Regions from separate parts of the Desulfobotulus sp. genome, predicted to be linked through region 1. Evidence: predicted binding sites of a transcription regulator. Region 1 holds the regulator's gene; each other region holds the start of a gene.
The links. The regulator sigma-54, encoded in region 1, starts transcription at its own class of promoters, with help from an activator protein. The targets are predictions, from matches to a motif close to TNTGGCACANTTTCTGCTNT.
Positions count from the first base shown of each region.

Region 2: RBR60_RS14075 (DVU0772 family protein) is a predicted target of sigma-54. The motif match lies at 2,880-2,899, and genes of this name have one in related genera.
Region 3: RBR60_RS15165 (ammonium transporter) is a predicted target of sigma-54. The motif match lies at 3,565-3,584, and genes of this name have one in related genera.

Region 1 covers NZ_JAVETM010000031.1:11,443-16,378, forward strand. Annotated here, with positions in the region: gene lptC (LPS export ABC transporter periplasmic protein LptC) at 1-123, shown strand, start outside; gene RBR60_RS11675 (LptA/OstA family protein) at 242-1,075, shown strand; gene lptB (LPS export ABC transporter ATP-binding protein) at 1,096-1,818, shown strand; gene rpoN (RNA polymerase factor sigma-54) at 1,820-3,250, shown strand; gene hpf (ribosome hibernation-promoting factor, HPF/YfiA family) at 3,267-3,827, shown strand; gene RBR60_RS11695 (PTS sugar transporter subunit IIA) at 3,910-4,368, shown strand; gene rapZ (RNase adapter RapZ) at 4,406-4,936, shown strand, end outside.
Region 2 covers NZ_JAVETM010000046.1:16,944-21,879, reverse strand. Annotated here, with positions in the region: partial or broken gene RBR60_RS14085 (DNA repair protein RecN) at 1-1,250, opposite strand, end outside; gene RBR60_RS14080 (nucleoside recognition domain-containing protein) at 1,264-2,214, opposite strand; gene RBR60_RS14075 (DVU0772 family protein) at 2,467-2,829, opposite strand; gene RBR60_RS14070 (hypothetical protein) at 3,340-3,549, shown strand; gene RBR60_RS14065 (desulfoferrodoxin) at 3,609-3,989, shown strand; gene RBR60_RS14060 (rubredoxin-like domain-containing protein) at 4,050-4,205, shown strand; gene RBR60_RS14055 (cytochrome ubiquinol oxidase subunit I) at 4,298-4,936, shown strand, end outside.
Region 3 covers NZ_JAVETM010000066.1:5,448-10,383, reverse strand. Annotated here, with positions in the region: gene RBR60_RS15185 (hypothetical protein) at 124-375, opposite strand; gene RBR60_RS15180 (glycine cleavage system protein R) at 495-1,046, shown strand; gene RBR60_RS15175 (PFL family protein) at 1,060-2,433, shown strand; gene RBR60_RS15170 (hypothetical protein) at 2,503-3,102, shown strand; gene RBR60_RS15165 (ammonium transporter) at 3,657-4,936, shown strand, end outside.

The DNA.
Region 1 (4,936 bases):
CGGGTCACAGGAACCCAGTTTCAGATGGAAGCCGACGCCGCAAGCTATGAACTTCCTTCCGGCGTACTGCGCCTTACCGGACAGGTGAAAGGAGTCCTCCATGCGCCCATGTCCTCACCCTAAGGTTTGCCGATCCTCCGCCCTCAGGCAAAGAGGCCTTTTCGCAGCCGCCTTGTTTTTCTGCATGTATTCCTTTTCAGCCTTGGCAGACCTCCTTCCCATACGTTTTGAAAGCGCACATATGGACTGGGAAACCCAGTCAAAAGAAATCCGCATGGAAGGCAGCGCCCGGATTTTCGGGGAAGAAGCAAGTATTGAAGCCGACCTCATCCGGATCCGCTTCCTCTCCCAAGAGATGGAAAAGGCCTTTTCGGAACAGAACCTCGAAAGCCTCCAGGCCGAAGGTCGGGTGCGCCTCCGACACCAGGATTTCCAGGGCCGGGCGGACAAGGCCCGGTATGAGACCCAGTCCCAGAGACTCCGACTGGAAGGCCGTCCTGCGGAATTCCGGAATCCGGATATCCGCATCACAGGAGACAGCATTTTCTATGATCACCGCCTCGACGAGATGCAGGTGGAAGGACGCAAAGAGCGCCTTTCCACCCTTCATTACGGGCAAAAGGGATCGGACCCCCCTGCCCTTGTGGCCCACGCCCTTTCCCAGGACTGGAACATGACTTCCCGCACCCTGGTGTTCAAAGGAGAGGTACACATCGTCCAGGCGGGAATGACCCTCAGGGCGGATGCCGTCACCCTCCGTTACCAGGGAAAAGACCTTCCCTTGCAGACGGAAAAGGGAGAGGATCCCCTTCTTTCCATCGAAAGCGTTGTGGCCGAAGGCAAGGTGGAGATCACCCATCCGGATGGCAGAGCCTCCGGAGAGCGGGCCATCTTCATTGCCCAGGATGACACCATCACCCTCACGGGAAGCCCCGCGCGGGTGGAGCGTCTCGGCCACGTCCTCCAGGGGCCCGCCATCCGCATGAACCGCACAACCGGCGAGATGGAAATTTCAGGAGGCGTCTCCGGCACCCTCCTTCAGGACAAAAAGAAACCTCTGCCCCTACCCTTCTGATTTTTTTTGGAGAAAACCCCATGCCCGTTTTGCACGTGGAACAACTGGAAAAACGCTACGGAGACAGAAAGGTGGTGGACGGCGTTTCCCTGAGGGTGGAAAGCCAGCAGGTCATCGGGCTCCTCGGACCCAACGGGGCCGGAAAAACCACCACTTTTTATATGGCCGTAGGCCTCATCCGACCGGACGGGGGCAGGGTTTTCCTTGACGATAAAGACCTGACAGACTATCCCATGTATATGCGGGCTCGCTACGGCATCGGCTACCTGCCTCAGGAAGCCTCCATATTCAGAAAGCTTTCCGTCCGGGACAATCTCCTCATCATCCTTGAAAACCTGGATATGGGCAGAACGGAACAGAGGCAAAAAGCCGAAGCCCTTCTGGAAGAACTGGGCATCCGCCATCTGGGAGACCAGAAGGCCACGGTTCTTTCCGGCGGGGAACGCAGGCGACTTGAAATTGCGCGGGTGCTGTCCACGGATCCTTCCTTCATCCTCCTGGATGAGCCCTTTGCGGGGGTGGATCCTCTGGCTGTCAGCGATATTCAGAACATCATCGCCTATCTCAGCCAGCGGGGCATCGGCGTTCTGATTTCAGACCATAATGTTCGGGAGACCCTCGGCGTATGCGATATGGCCTACATACTGCATTCCGGCAGGGTTGTGGATTCGGGATCCCCTGCGGACATCGCCGCAAGTCCCATTGCCCGAAAAACCTATTTAGGAGACGGATTCCGGTTATAAAATGGCCATAGAACTCCGACAACAACTCAAGCTTACCCAGCAACTTGTCATGACGCCTCAACTGCAGCAGGCTATCAAGCTGTTGCAATTGTCCCGCCTTGAACTCGTGGATGCCATACAACAGGAGCTGGAACAAAATCCCGCCCTGGAAGAACGCGTGGACGCACCGGAGGGGGAAACCCCGGATATGGCTGAGGCCGTTTCCTCGGAAGAAATGCTGCAGGAAGTGGAAATCAGTGAAAAGGTCAGCCCGGAAACGGACTGGGAGGCCTACCTCGACGAGTACAGCAGCGCAGGCAGGGTGCACTTTGAATCCGAGGAAAGGGAAGCACCCCGCTATGAAAACTTTGTCTCAGAAAAGGAAAGCCTCCACGACCACCTGCTCTGGCAGTTGTCCATGGCAGATGTGGATCCGGAAATCCAGACCCTGGCCAGCCTGATCATCGGCAACATCAACACCGATGGGTACCTTGACGCCACACTGGATGAAATCAGCCAGGTAAGCGGATATCCGGAGAGCGCCGCAGAAGAAGCACTCAGACAGGTGCAGTCCTTTGACCCTGCGGGCGTGGGCGCACGGAATCTCAAGGAATGCCTGCTTCTCCAGATTCGGCGCCTGGGCCTTGAGGCAGACATCGTGGAAAAAATCATCGCCCACCATCTCAAGCACCTTGAAAACAAAAACTTCAAGGCCATTGCCAAAAGCCTCAAAGAACCCCTTGAGACCATCATCGCCGCCGTAGGCGTCATCCGCTCTCTGGAGCCCAAACCCGGCCGGGAATTCCACAATGAAGCGCCGGTGTATATCACACCGGATATTTATGTATACAAGCACAATGATGATTTCATCATCACCCTCAATGACGATGGTATGCCCAGGCTGCACATCAACCCCTATTACAAAAAAGCCATGCGCACCGGAGAAAAAATCTCAGGGGAAACCAAGGATTATCTTCAGGAAAAAATGCGTTCCGCCTCCTGGCTCATCAAAAGCATCCAGCAGAGACAAAAAACCATCTACAATGTTATGGAAAGTATTGTACGCTTTCAGCGGGATTTCTTTGAAAAGGGTGTGGCCTACTTAAAACCCATGGTGCTGCGGGACGTGGCCCAGGACATCCAGATGCACGAATCCACCATCAGCCGGGTGACCACCAACAAGTATGCCTATACGCCCCAGGGGCTTTTTGAGCTGAAATACTTTTTCAACAGCTCCATCAGCCGGGTGGAAGGCGAGGCCATGGCCTCGGTGAGTGTACTTGAAAAAATCAAGCAACTTGTGGAAAGCGAGGATCCCCAGAACCCCTACAGCGATCTGAAAATCGCCACCATTTTCGAGGAGGAGCAAAACATCCGCATTGCCCGAAGGACCATTGCCAAGTACAGGGAAATCCTTAAAATTCTTCCGTCCAGCAAACGCAGACAATACTGATGAGGAGGTAGGGCCCATGAAGACATCCGTGACCTTCAAGAACATCGAACCCTCCGAAGCACTGAAGGACTACGCCGCCAACAAACTCTCCAGGCTGGACAAACAGTTTGACAGCCCGGCCGAAGCCCAGGTTGTCCTGTCTGTGGAAAAGATCCGCCATATCGTAGAAGTGCGCGTCACCTGTGACCGTCTCAGCTTCCAGGCCACGGAAGAAACGGAAAACATGTATTCAGCCCTGGACCTTGTGGTGGATAAGCTCAAAAAGCAGATCCGCAGAACCAAGGAAAAGGTCCGGGAAAACCGTCCCGTATCCAAAGCAGGCATCAAGGGTGCCGAAGCGGCAATGGCTGAAGAAATTTCCCAGAATGCGGAAACCGAGGCCCAGGATTTTCCTGAAAAGCCTCAGTTTGTTGTGGAATCCATGCATTTCAAACCCATGGATGCGGAAGAGGCGGCCATGCAGCTTGCCCTCTCAGACAAGGACTTTATCGTCTACACCGACGCCAGAACCGATCAGGTCCATGTTCTGTACCGACGAAAAGACGGGGATCTCGGCCTGATCCAGCCATCCGCCTGATCCAACACAAAGGACCACAGGCCCTGCAAAGGGCTCTGGCCGCATACGGTCAGGGCCCTGGGCCCTTTCACAAGGTTGATCCATGAAGCTTCTGGATGTTCTGACCCATGAGACCATCATCACCGATCTTCAGGCCCGCGACAAAATGGCTGCGCTGGAAGAACTTGTCGCCCCCCTTGCCCGGCAAAAGAATCTGCCGAAAGAGGAGCTGATGCGCGTACTTCTGGAAAGGGAGCGTCTCGGCAGCACGGGCATCGGGGATGGCATCGCCATTCCCCATGGTAAGCTAGAAACTCTCCCTCACCTGGCCCTTGCCTTCGGCAAAAGCCGCAGGGGCGTTTCCTTTGACTCCCTTGACAACAAACCTGTCCACCTTTTTTTTGTGATCCTGACTCCCCTCACCGAAACCGGGCTGCACCTTCAGGTTCTTGCCCGGATATCAAGGCTTCTGCGGAATGCCTCCCTGAAGGAGGAACTGCGTAAGGCCGCAAGCCCTGAGAGAGTCTGCGAGCTTCTTTCTCCCATGGACGAGGATTTTTAAGCACAAAATCTCCCCTTTTGCCGCAAAGACGACGCCCATGAAAACCAACGAAAAAATCATTGTAATCACGGGTCTTTCCGGGTCCGGAAAAAGCACAGCCGCAGCCGCCCTGGAAGACGCAGGCTTTTACTGTGTGGATAACCTGCCCGTGGCCCTCCTTCCCAAATTCCTTGAGCTGCGGATCCACAGCGACACCGCAGATTTCAATGGTCTGGGGTTTATCATGGATATCCGGGAAAAGGGTTTTCTTGAAAAGCATACGGATATTTTTACGGAAGTCCGCAACCAGGGTTGGAATTTCCAGCTCATCTTTCTTGAAGCGCGGGAAGAGGTGCTTCTCAACCGTTTCAGCCAGACCCGCAGGCAGCACCCCCTTTCTCCGGGCAAATCCCTCATGGACAGCATCCGTGAGGAAATTCAGCGCATGACCCCTCTCAGGGAAAGCGCCGACCAGGTCATTGATACCTCCGACACCACCGTACATGCCCTCAAGGCGCTGATTATGGGAATTGCCCAGCACTGCATTTTCGCAGACGCCCTCCGGGTGGATGTCTTAAGTTTTGGCTTC
Region 2 (4,936 bases), on a different contig from region 1:
TCTTCCTGAAGGCCCCGTCCCTGATCCTGAAGCCAGGGGGAAGATCCTGCCTCCAGGGGCAGGAGGGCCACCCGGAAGCGGGTGTCCGGCATGCAGAGTTCGGCAAGCTCCTTTTCCACCGCACGACTGAGGCTGGCGGCTGCGTTTTCCCGTTTTCTGGAAAGATCACGGGAGAGAGCCACCACATTTTTGTGCAGGGTGAGGCCTTCTTTTTCAAGAAGGGGGATACGGTTTTCAAGATCCGCAGACTCCCGGCTGCGGTTTTCCAGGGTTTGCTTGTGGCGGATCACGGCGTCAAGGCTGCCCCCGTATTTTTTCTTGAGCTTTCCAAGAAGGTGGAGTCTTGCTTCCACAGCGTCCAGCCGGGCAGGGTCCATGTCCATGGCATCGAGATACTGGCGCAGATGTCCCGCCAGATCTTCGCAGCGCAGGGCCAGGGTTTCGGCATCCGCAGCGGCGCTTTCAAGGCTGGGATCCAGGGTGGCGGCTTTCACCACTTCCCTGCGCAAGCTGGAAAGACGTCCGCTGATGGCCTCTTCCCCTTCATAAAGCTGATCCACCACAAGGTTCAGGGTCTGGGCCAGGGTCTGGGCGTGGCGGAGTTTCTTTCTTTCCGTTTCCAGTGCGCTGTCTTCGTCTGGTTCAGGGTTTGCCTCCTGGATTTCCCGGATCTGGAAGGCGATGAAATCCGCCTCTGCTTCTTCCCTGGCTTTACGACGTTTCAGATTTTCCAGATCTTTCAGGTTTTGCACCAGCAGCCCATAGGCTTGGGCGTAGCGCTGCCTTTCTCCATGAAGACCTGCGTAGTGGTCCAGCATGGAGAGATGAAGGCTTTCATCAAGAAGCCTCTGGTGGGCATGCTGGCCTGCAATGCTGGCCAGCTGGGCCGTGACCTCTCCGAGGAGCTGGGCCGTGGCCATGCGGCCGTTGATGTAGATGCGGTGAGAGCCTGTGACGGAAAGCACCCTGCGGATGTGTAGCCCTTCTTCCGGATTCAGGGCGTTGGCTTCCATGGCCAGGGCCGCAGGGCTTTGGGCCGGAGGGTGGAAAAAGGCTTCCACCTCGGCGTTGTCGTGGCCCTGGCGGATCATGCGGCCATCGGCCCGGCTTCCGAGAATGAGGTTGACCGCCTGGATGATGATGGATTTTCCGGCGCCGGTTTCGCCGGTCATGACGGTCATGCCCCGGTCAAACCGGATTTTCAGATCATCAATGATGGCAAAGTTACGGATGGCAAGTTCGCTGAGCATGGGACCCTTTCTCTCAGGGGTGGGGCAGAATGGGGGTTTTTACGGGGCGAAAATGCTGCCAGAGCTGCCAGATGCGAACAAAGATCAGAGCCGTGAGGATGCGGGGCAGCCAGAGCCACAGCGCAGGAAGACCTAAGGGCAGAAAGAGGGCCGGGTCTTCCACCATGGAGTGGTTGATGGCGATGGATACATGGAGGTTTTCTAAGTCGTCCTTGGGAATGGTGCCGGTCCTGGCCTCTTCCACGATGACGGCGGCTCCATAGCTCAGGCCGAAAAGCACGGCGGTGAGCCACAGGAGGGCTGTGGAGCGGGGAAGTCCCAGAGGCAGAAGAACGGGGCCTGAAATGCGCGCAAGCAAGGCCGCAAGGCCAAGGATTTTGGAAATCTCGATACAGGGCATGAGCACAAGCAGGATCCCGAGGATTTTCATGCAGAGGGCGAGGGTGCTGAGGCCCCAGGCATAAAAGGCTTCTGCAAAGGGCAGAATCTCGTAGGCGGCTGCATGGGGCGAGGCCAGGGGCTGGGGTGGTAGCCAGATGGACACCACCATGACCGTGAGGGTGGCGGCCACCAGGCGGATTGCGGTGATGACAAGGCCATGGATGCCGGAGGCATGCTGCACGGCCCCTTCCTGAATGAGATTGTGGGCGATAAGGAGAAAGATGGCCATGAGGGTGAGGGTATGGGTGTCAAAGGGCAGGGTTCCCATGACGGCAATGGCCCCGTAGATGTTGGTGAGCATGCCGACAATGAGGGGAAAGGCGGCAGCCGGAGGCAGCCCCATGGGCTCCATGAGGAAAGCCATGGCTCCTTCAAGGAAGGGGAGAAGGCCTGTCTGCACGAGAAGGAAGGTGCAGAAACCGATGGGGATGAGGATTTTTAAAATCCAGAGAAGGGAGGTAAAGGCCCTGTGGATTCCGGATTTGAGGCCCGTTGTCAGGGCGGCGGAAAGGGAGGTGTGCATGGAAAATCCTTGCCTGGAGTGGGATACTGAAAAAGACGCTGCCTTGGGTTTCTTTTAGCCTGCCTGGCAAAAGGTTTCAATCCCTGAAGAGGGGAGAAGGGAGGCTTGGCCCAAGGCATAAAAGATAAGGGGCGGAAGCCCTGATTTAAGGAAGGCTTCCGCCCTTTCATGGGAGGAAGGGAGATTCAGGATCTCCCCTTTTTGAGGACGTATGGAAGGCAGGGGGGTGGGGCAGGAATGGGAAGGGATTTTTCAGTGATACAGTTTTTTCTGGAGCCATTCTTTTACTTCGCCCTCCAGCGCGTAAACTCCCCGGTTGTGGCCCACGGATTTGAGAAAAGATTCTTTAAGTCCCGGTGGCAGGGGAATTTTGGCCAGTTCCACGGCTTCCTCGGAGTTTCGGCGGATAAGGTAGATCACCGGTGGATCTTCCCAGGTGTTCACGGTGAAATAATAGGACTTGTCGTGTTTTCCACGTACGGAGTAGCGCAGACCGCCGGGTTTCCAGATTCCGCCCCATTCAAGGTAAAGATTTACCGCATCTTCGGGCGTAAGCTCCCAGTCAATTTCATTGAGAAGGTGAATATCCTTTTTCAGTTCTTCTATGGCGAGCATGGGATGACCTCCTTTTGGGTCTTTGTTGCGTGCGTCTGTTGAAGTATTTATAAGCAGTTTGTGTGCCAGTTTGTTTTTAGTCCATTTTTTTGAGAGTGTTTTTTTGTTTTATTGCTGTTTTTATTGCTTATTACAGCTCTTGGCTTTTTTGGGGCCCCTGGATGCCCGTTCAGGGAGATGGCTGAAAATATGTCTTTTGAATCAACCTTGTCTTATTTTCTGTGTGAGACATGTCCGGGCAGCGTGTTTTTTCAATGATTTGAACGAATCGTCGGGGGCTGTCCTTGTATTTTCGGGAAAATCGGAGTCCTGGGAGTTTGCGGAGGGACATCCATGGGGAGGGTGGAGGCGGGGCTCTATGTCTTGAAATACGAGGATGTGAGGCATCGCAGTCATTCTGGCATGAATCCTGAAAAGGAGAAAAAGCGGAGTCTCCGTATTGCAAGTCGGTGCAGGCGTGTTAAAGTAATCCCATACAGGCGGCCCCTTCTTAAAGGAGGCACGCGGAGAATGACAGTGAAAGCGTGCAACAGGAATATTGAGAAGACCCTGCTTCTTGCGGAAGAAATGCTCTTGCTGGCGGACCAAGGCGATGCAGACCGGGAAGATGCGGGCTGCGGCATCCTGTACGGCATTTTGCGGGATGCGGGGTACAAACTGAAGCAGCTGGCTGAGAAAGAAAAGGCAGCCCATGTGGCCAAAGGGGCATGGGCGGAATAGCAAATTTTTTATGGATTTTCCGTTGTGGAAACGGAAAACGGGAAGGTAAGGCGTTCTCCATGGTTCAGAGGCTTGAAGTATACCGTTGTGATCTGTGTGGCAATGTGGTGGAAGTGATGCATGGGGGGGCGGCCGCCCTTGTCTGCTGCGGTCAGCCCATGGTACATCTTACGGAAAATACAGTGGATGCGGCCAAGGAAAAGCATGTGCCCGTGATTGAGCGCATCCCCGGTGGAGTGAAGGTGGTGGTGGGCAGCGTGGAGCATCCCATGCTGGAAAAACACTATGTTGAATGGATTGAGGTCATCGCCGATAACCGGGTGTATCGCAAGGATCTGAACCCAGGCGAAAAACCCGAGGCGACGTTCATGATTGAGGCCGAAAAGGTTGTGGTGCGGGAATACTGCAATCTTCATGGTGTATGGAAAGCGGAAGGATAGACAGGTTTTTACGAAAAGAACCTGAATGCATTAACCTTCAGAATTAGGAAAGGATGCCCCATGAGCCAATGGAAATGCAGCAACTGTGGCTATCAGATGGAGGCGGAAACCCCTCCGGAGGAATGTCCGTCCTGCAAGAAAACCTGCGAATTTCTCGATAACACCTGTTACACGCCGGACTGCGAAGGTGCAGGCAAGGATGACAGGATACGCTAACGGGCCGGATCTTTCCGGGCCTCTGGCACTGGAAGCGGCAAGGAGGCTGCGGTTTCATGCACCGCAGCCTGTCTCTTGAAGGAGGAGACGCCATGGATGTTGTCCTGCTTTCCCGGTTGCAGTTTGCGGCAACCACGATGTTTCACTTTCTCTTTGTCCCCCTTACCCTGGGCCTTTCCATTCTGGTGGCATGGATGGAAACCCGCTATGCCCGCACAGGGGACGAAACCTACCTGCGGATGACGAAATTCTGGGGAAAACTTTTTCTCATCAATTTTGCCGTAGGCGTGGTTACGGGTATTACCTTAGAATTTCAGTTCGGCACCAACTGGTCCCAGTATTCCGCCTATGTGGGGGATATTTTCGGCTCCCTTCTTGCCATTGAAGCCACGGCTGCCTTTTTCCTGGAATCCACCTTCATCGGCATCTGGATTTTCGGGTGGAAGCGTCTTTCCGCCAAGGTTCACGCAGGGGTGATGTGGATGGTGGCCATTGCGGGCAATGTGTCCGCCATCTGGATTCTCATTGCCAATGCCTGGATGCAGCATCCCGTGGGCTACACCCTCCGGGAGTCCTTCGGGGGACAGCGGGCTGAAATCACGGATTTCATGGCTGTCATCACCCAGAAGTTCGCCTGGCTCACCATCATGCACACCCTTGCGGCCAGCATTGTGCTGGCCTGTTTTTTTGTCATGGGCATCAGCGCCTGGCATCTTCTGAAAAAACAGCAT
Region 3 (4,936 bases), on a different contig from region 1:
GAATGCTGACCGAATCGGGAAATCAGAGATCCCATTTCTCTACCTGGCTTCCCCCTCGCTCTCCATCCCCACAACAATCTCAAAACAAGAACCCCACCCCCTACATCAGATATGCCTTCTGATTTATTTCCCTCCGGAACCTCCCTCCACAAAATCCCGTATCTGTCTTTCCGTCAGCCAGAGTCCGGAAAGCATCCGACCTTCCATGCGGATGGTGGGCGCTATGGTGACACCATCCGCCCTCGCGGCTTTTCGGTGGCGGAAAACATCCAGGACATGCAGTTCATGGTCCATCCCGGAAAGCACGCGCTTCAGATGCCTTTCTGCGGCAAAACAGCGAGGACAAAGGGGTGCCTTGTAAAAAAAAACTTCCATAAACCCACCTTTCATGGGAAAAAGTACTGTTTTTCATCCAAAGGTCCTAAGTATCCCGGACCCTTAGGTACATTTCTTCTACGGCGTCACGGCTTCATCATAAAGGAAAATTAAGATCCATGGAAAAAGTCATTGTCACGGTTCTGGCCAACGACAGACCCGGTATCCTCGCTTCCGTATCCGAAGCCATTTTCCGGGAAGGCGGCAACCTTGATCAGGTCAGCCAGACCCTTCTGGAAACTCAGTTCGCAGGCCTTTTCATCGCAAGCCTTCCCGAAGGACTCGGCGTGGAGCACTTACAGCAAAAACTCCGCAGCGTCCTGTCTCCCCAGGGTATGGATATTCTCGTCAAGCCCATGCCGGAACCCGACACCGCTGGCCCACCGCCATCGGAACCCTTTGTCATCACCTGCTTTGGCCCTGACCGTCGGGGGCTTGTGGCGGAAATCACCGCCATCCTCGCACGTCACAGGGTAAATGTCACCAATCTCCGGGCCATGTTTGAAGGCGGCAATGATCCTTCCCGCAATCTCATGGTCTATGAAGCGGATGTGCCTCTGGCCACAGACACCAGCGCCCTTTCCCAGGATCTCAGAAAAAGGGCTGGAGAGTTCAACCTTGTGATCAACATCCAGCACCGCAATATCTTTGAATCCATCACCCGCATCTGAACCGGAGCAGACCATGATTCACGACAGGGAAATCCTTACCATACTCGGCATGCTCAACAATGAGCATCTCGATGTGCGCACCGTTACCTTAGGCGTTAACCTCTTTGACTGTGTCAGCGACGACATTCACAGGCTCTGCGCCAACATTGAAAAGAAAATCTGCGGCCTTGCCGAAAACCTTGTCCCCACCTGCAACCGTATCGGAGAAAAATACGGCATCCAGGTGGTGAATAAACGCATCAGCGTCAGCCCCATTGCCACCATCGCAGCCCCCTTTGGCCCCGAAGGCATGGTGGCTGTGGCCCGAACCCTGGATCGCATTGCCCAAACCGTAAACGTGGACTTTGTGGGTGGATTTTCCGCCCTTGTGGAAAAGGGCATGGCGCGGGGGGATGAAGCGCTCATCGCGGCCCTGCCCCAGGCCCTTGCTGAAACCCATCGGGTCTGCGCCTCTGTGAACGTGGCCAGCACACGGGAGGGAATCAATATGGATGCGGTTCTGCGCATGAGTCGGGCCATCAAGGAAGCCGCCGCCCTCACCGCAGACAAAGATGGACTGGCCTGCGCCAAACTCTGCGTTTTCGCCAATATTCCTCCGGATATTCCTTTCATGGCAGGGGCTTATCTGGGGATCGGCGAAGCGGATGCGGTGATCAATGTGGGTGTTTCCGGCCCTGGCGTGGTCAAAAAGGCCATTGACCGGGCCCTGCGGGAACAGCCCTCCATGGGGCTTGGGGATATTGCCGAGCGCATCAAGCGAACCGCGGCCAAGGTTACCCGTGTGGGTGAGCTCATTGGCCGTGAAGTGGCAAGGGATCTTGGCATTCCCTTTGGGGTGGTGGATCTCTCCCTGGCTCCCACGCCCACCGTGGGCGACAGTGTGGGAGAAATATTTCAGAGTCTGGGCCTTGTCAGCATCGGCGCACCCGGCTCCACAGCGGCGCTTGCCATGCTCAATGATGCGGTCAAAAAGGGCGGCGCCTTTGCCAGCTCCCATGTGGGCGGACTTTCCGGCGCTTTCATTCCTGTGAGCGAAGACCTCAACATTGCAGAGGCTGCCAGAAAAGGCTACCTTTCCATTGAAAAACTTGAAGCCATGACCGCTGTCTGCTCCGTAGGCCTCGACATGGTCGCCATCCCCGGCGACACCAGCGTGGAAACCCTTGCAGGCATCATTGCAGACGAGATGGCCATTGGCATGATCAACGCCAAAACCACGGCCTGCCGTCTCATCCCCGTTCCCGGCAAAAAGGCGGGGGACATGGCCCACTTCGGTGGTCTTCTCGGCTTTGCCACCATCATTGATATACCCAATGCCTCAGGAAAAGACCCCTTTGTCACCCGGGGAGGCCGTATTCCAGCTCCCATTCACTCCCTGAAAAACTGATGCTCTCCGGGTGATGACCTCTTTTCTCATCACCCGGATGCCCTCCCCTTTTCTCGAAAGGAAAACGCCATGCTCGAAGCCATAGCCATCAAACTTGTTTCCGTGCTTGCCGGTTTTCTGTTTGAACAGGCCCTTGTCTCAGGAGAACAGATCCGCATTGAAGGCGCTCCGGCCTGGTATTACGAGGAAAAAAGCCCCCAGTATATCTATGTCTTTTCCTATATGGAGGGCGGGCTGGAAACCGTGGAACCCCTGAAGGCCAATCTGGCCCTGGCCATGGAAAAACGCATTCAGGAAATCATTGACATTGTCATCTATTATGAACAATTCCGGGATATCAAGGACCCTGCAGAAAAGGAGCTGATCCGCCAGTTCCGCAGGGATGAGGATCTTGGACTCTTTGTCCGCCGTCACATGCGCATTGCCAACATCACCCAGCAGGATGCCCAGGAAGGAGGCCTTGTGCGCAAGGCAAGGCCCGCCCGCAGCTTCGGATCCGCAACACTCTCCAAGCAGGCCCTTTTGGATTACCAGAAGGAAAGGGTTGCACGCCTTCAGCAACGGATCTCCCAGGAAAGGGCGAAAAAGGGCTTTGATGCGCTGGACGCTGCCTTTGAAGACGACGAAATGGATGCAGTGGCACGGGAGCTGGAGGCCATCAGCCCCTGACCCCTTAGACATGTGGAATCCACCCGCAGTAGCAGGGGGGAAGGTACCCTTTGGAAAACCAGCCCCGATAGGGGCTTCTCTTCTGGCACAAACAAGAAAACAGGAAAGGCCGGACAAGTTTGTCCGGCCTTTCCTGTTTTCAGAATCTGATCAAGGAGCTTATGTCTGGAACGCCATGCACTCCGGTCGGATCGCAAGAGCCCTTTAAGCACCCCCCGATGGTTCTTTAAGGGCAAACCGTTATGCTGGTTTACCATACCCATCGGAATACAATAATTCAAGTTAATAATTCTTCTTGAGTCAATAAATAATTATTGACTATTATTTCATATATGTATTTTTTAATATGTATCAATACAAAAATGAAATTATTAAAAATACATTCAGGAAAAACTTAAAAACCCCCTATCTCATAAATCATTTAAAATCAATTTGTTATATAAAATTTTAAAAAACAAACAAACTGGCACACCTCATGCATTACTCCAATGGCAAGAGTGAATGGGAAAAGCAAGGCACTTTTCCCAAACCCCAAATCCCAGGAGGAAAGCATCATGCGCTGGTTTATTCCCACATCCATCCTCATCTCCCTGGCAGCCCCGGCCCTTGCCGGTGATGCCGCTCCCGATCCCATCACCAATGCCGAGGCCATTGCCCTCGTCCAGGAACACGCCAATTTTCTCTGGACCCTCATTGCCGCCTGTCTTGTCTTTTTCATGCAGGCCGGATTCGCCATGGTGGAAGCCGGATTCACCCGTGCCAAAAACGCGGTGAACATCATGATGAAAAACCTCATGGACTTTTCCATCGGCTCCCTTGTCTTCTGGGCCGTGGGCTTCGGCCTCATGTTCGGTCACAGCCTGGGCGGTTTTGTGGGCACCTCAGGCTTCTTCCTCTCGGACTTCACGGGAGAAGGCTCGGAATGGAACCTCGCCTTCTGGATGTTCCAGGTGGTGTTCGCCGCCACCGCTGCCACCATCGTATCCGGCGCCATGGCGGAACGCACCCGGTTTGCAGGCTACATCTGCTATTCCATCGTTCTTACCGCCTTCATCTACCCTGTCTTCGGCTCCTGGGCCTGGGGCTCCCTGCACAATGGGGAAGGCTGGCTGGAAAAACTCGGATTCATTGATTTTGCAGGCTCCACCGTGGTGCATTCCGTAGGCGGATGGGCAGCCCTGGCAGGAGCCATGGTTCTCGGCCCGAGACTGGGTAAATACACGGCAGACGGCCGCATCCGGCCCATCCTCGGCCACAACATCCCTCTGGCGGCCTTAGGTGTCTTCATCCTCTGGCTGGGCTGGTTCGGATTCAACGCAGGCTCCACCACCACTGCGGACAAAAGCATTGCCCTCATCTTTGTCAACACCAACCTCGCCGCCGCAGCAGGCGCTGTTGCCGCCATGGTGGTCTCCTGGATCCGTTTCGGCAAACCCGAGGTGGGCATGAGCTTAAACGGTGTCCTTGCCGGTCTTGTGGGCATCACCGCAGGCTGCGCCAATGTGGGGCCTGCTTCCGCCATCCTCATCGGCCTCATCGCAGGCGGTCTTGTGGTTTCTTCTGTCCTCTTCTTTGAAAAAATCCGCATAGACGACCCCGTCGGCGCCATCTCCGTTCATGGGGTGTGCGGAGTCTGGGGAACGCTGGCCGCAGGACTTTTCAATACGGGCGGCACCAGCCTTACCATGATCGGCGTGCAGCTCATCGGTGCCCTTGCCTGCTTTGCCTGGGTATTCCCCACGGCCTGGCTCATGTTCCGGCTTGTGGACCTCACCATCGGACTGCGGGCCAGCGAAGCCGAAGAAATGGAAGGACTCGACTTCACCGAACACGG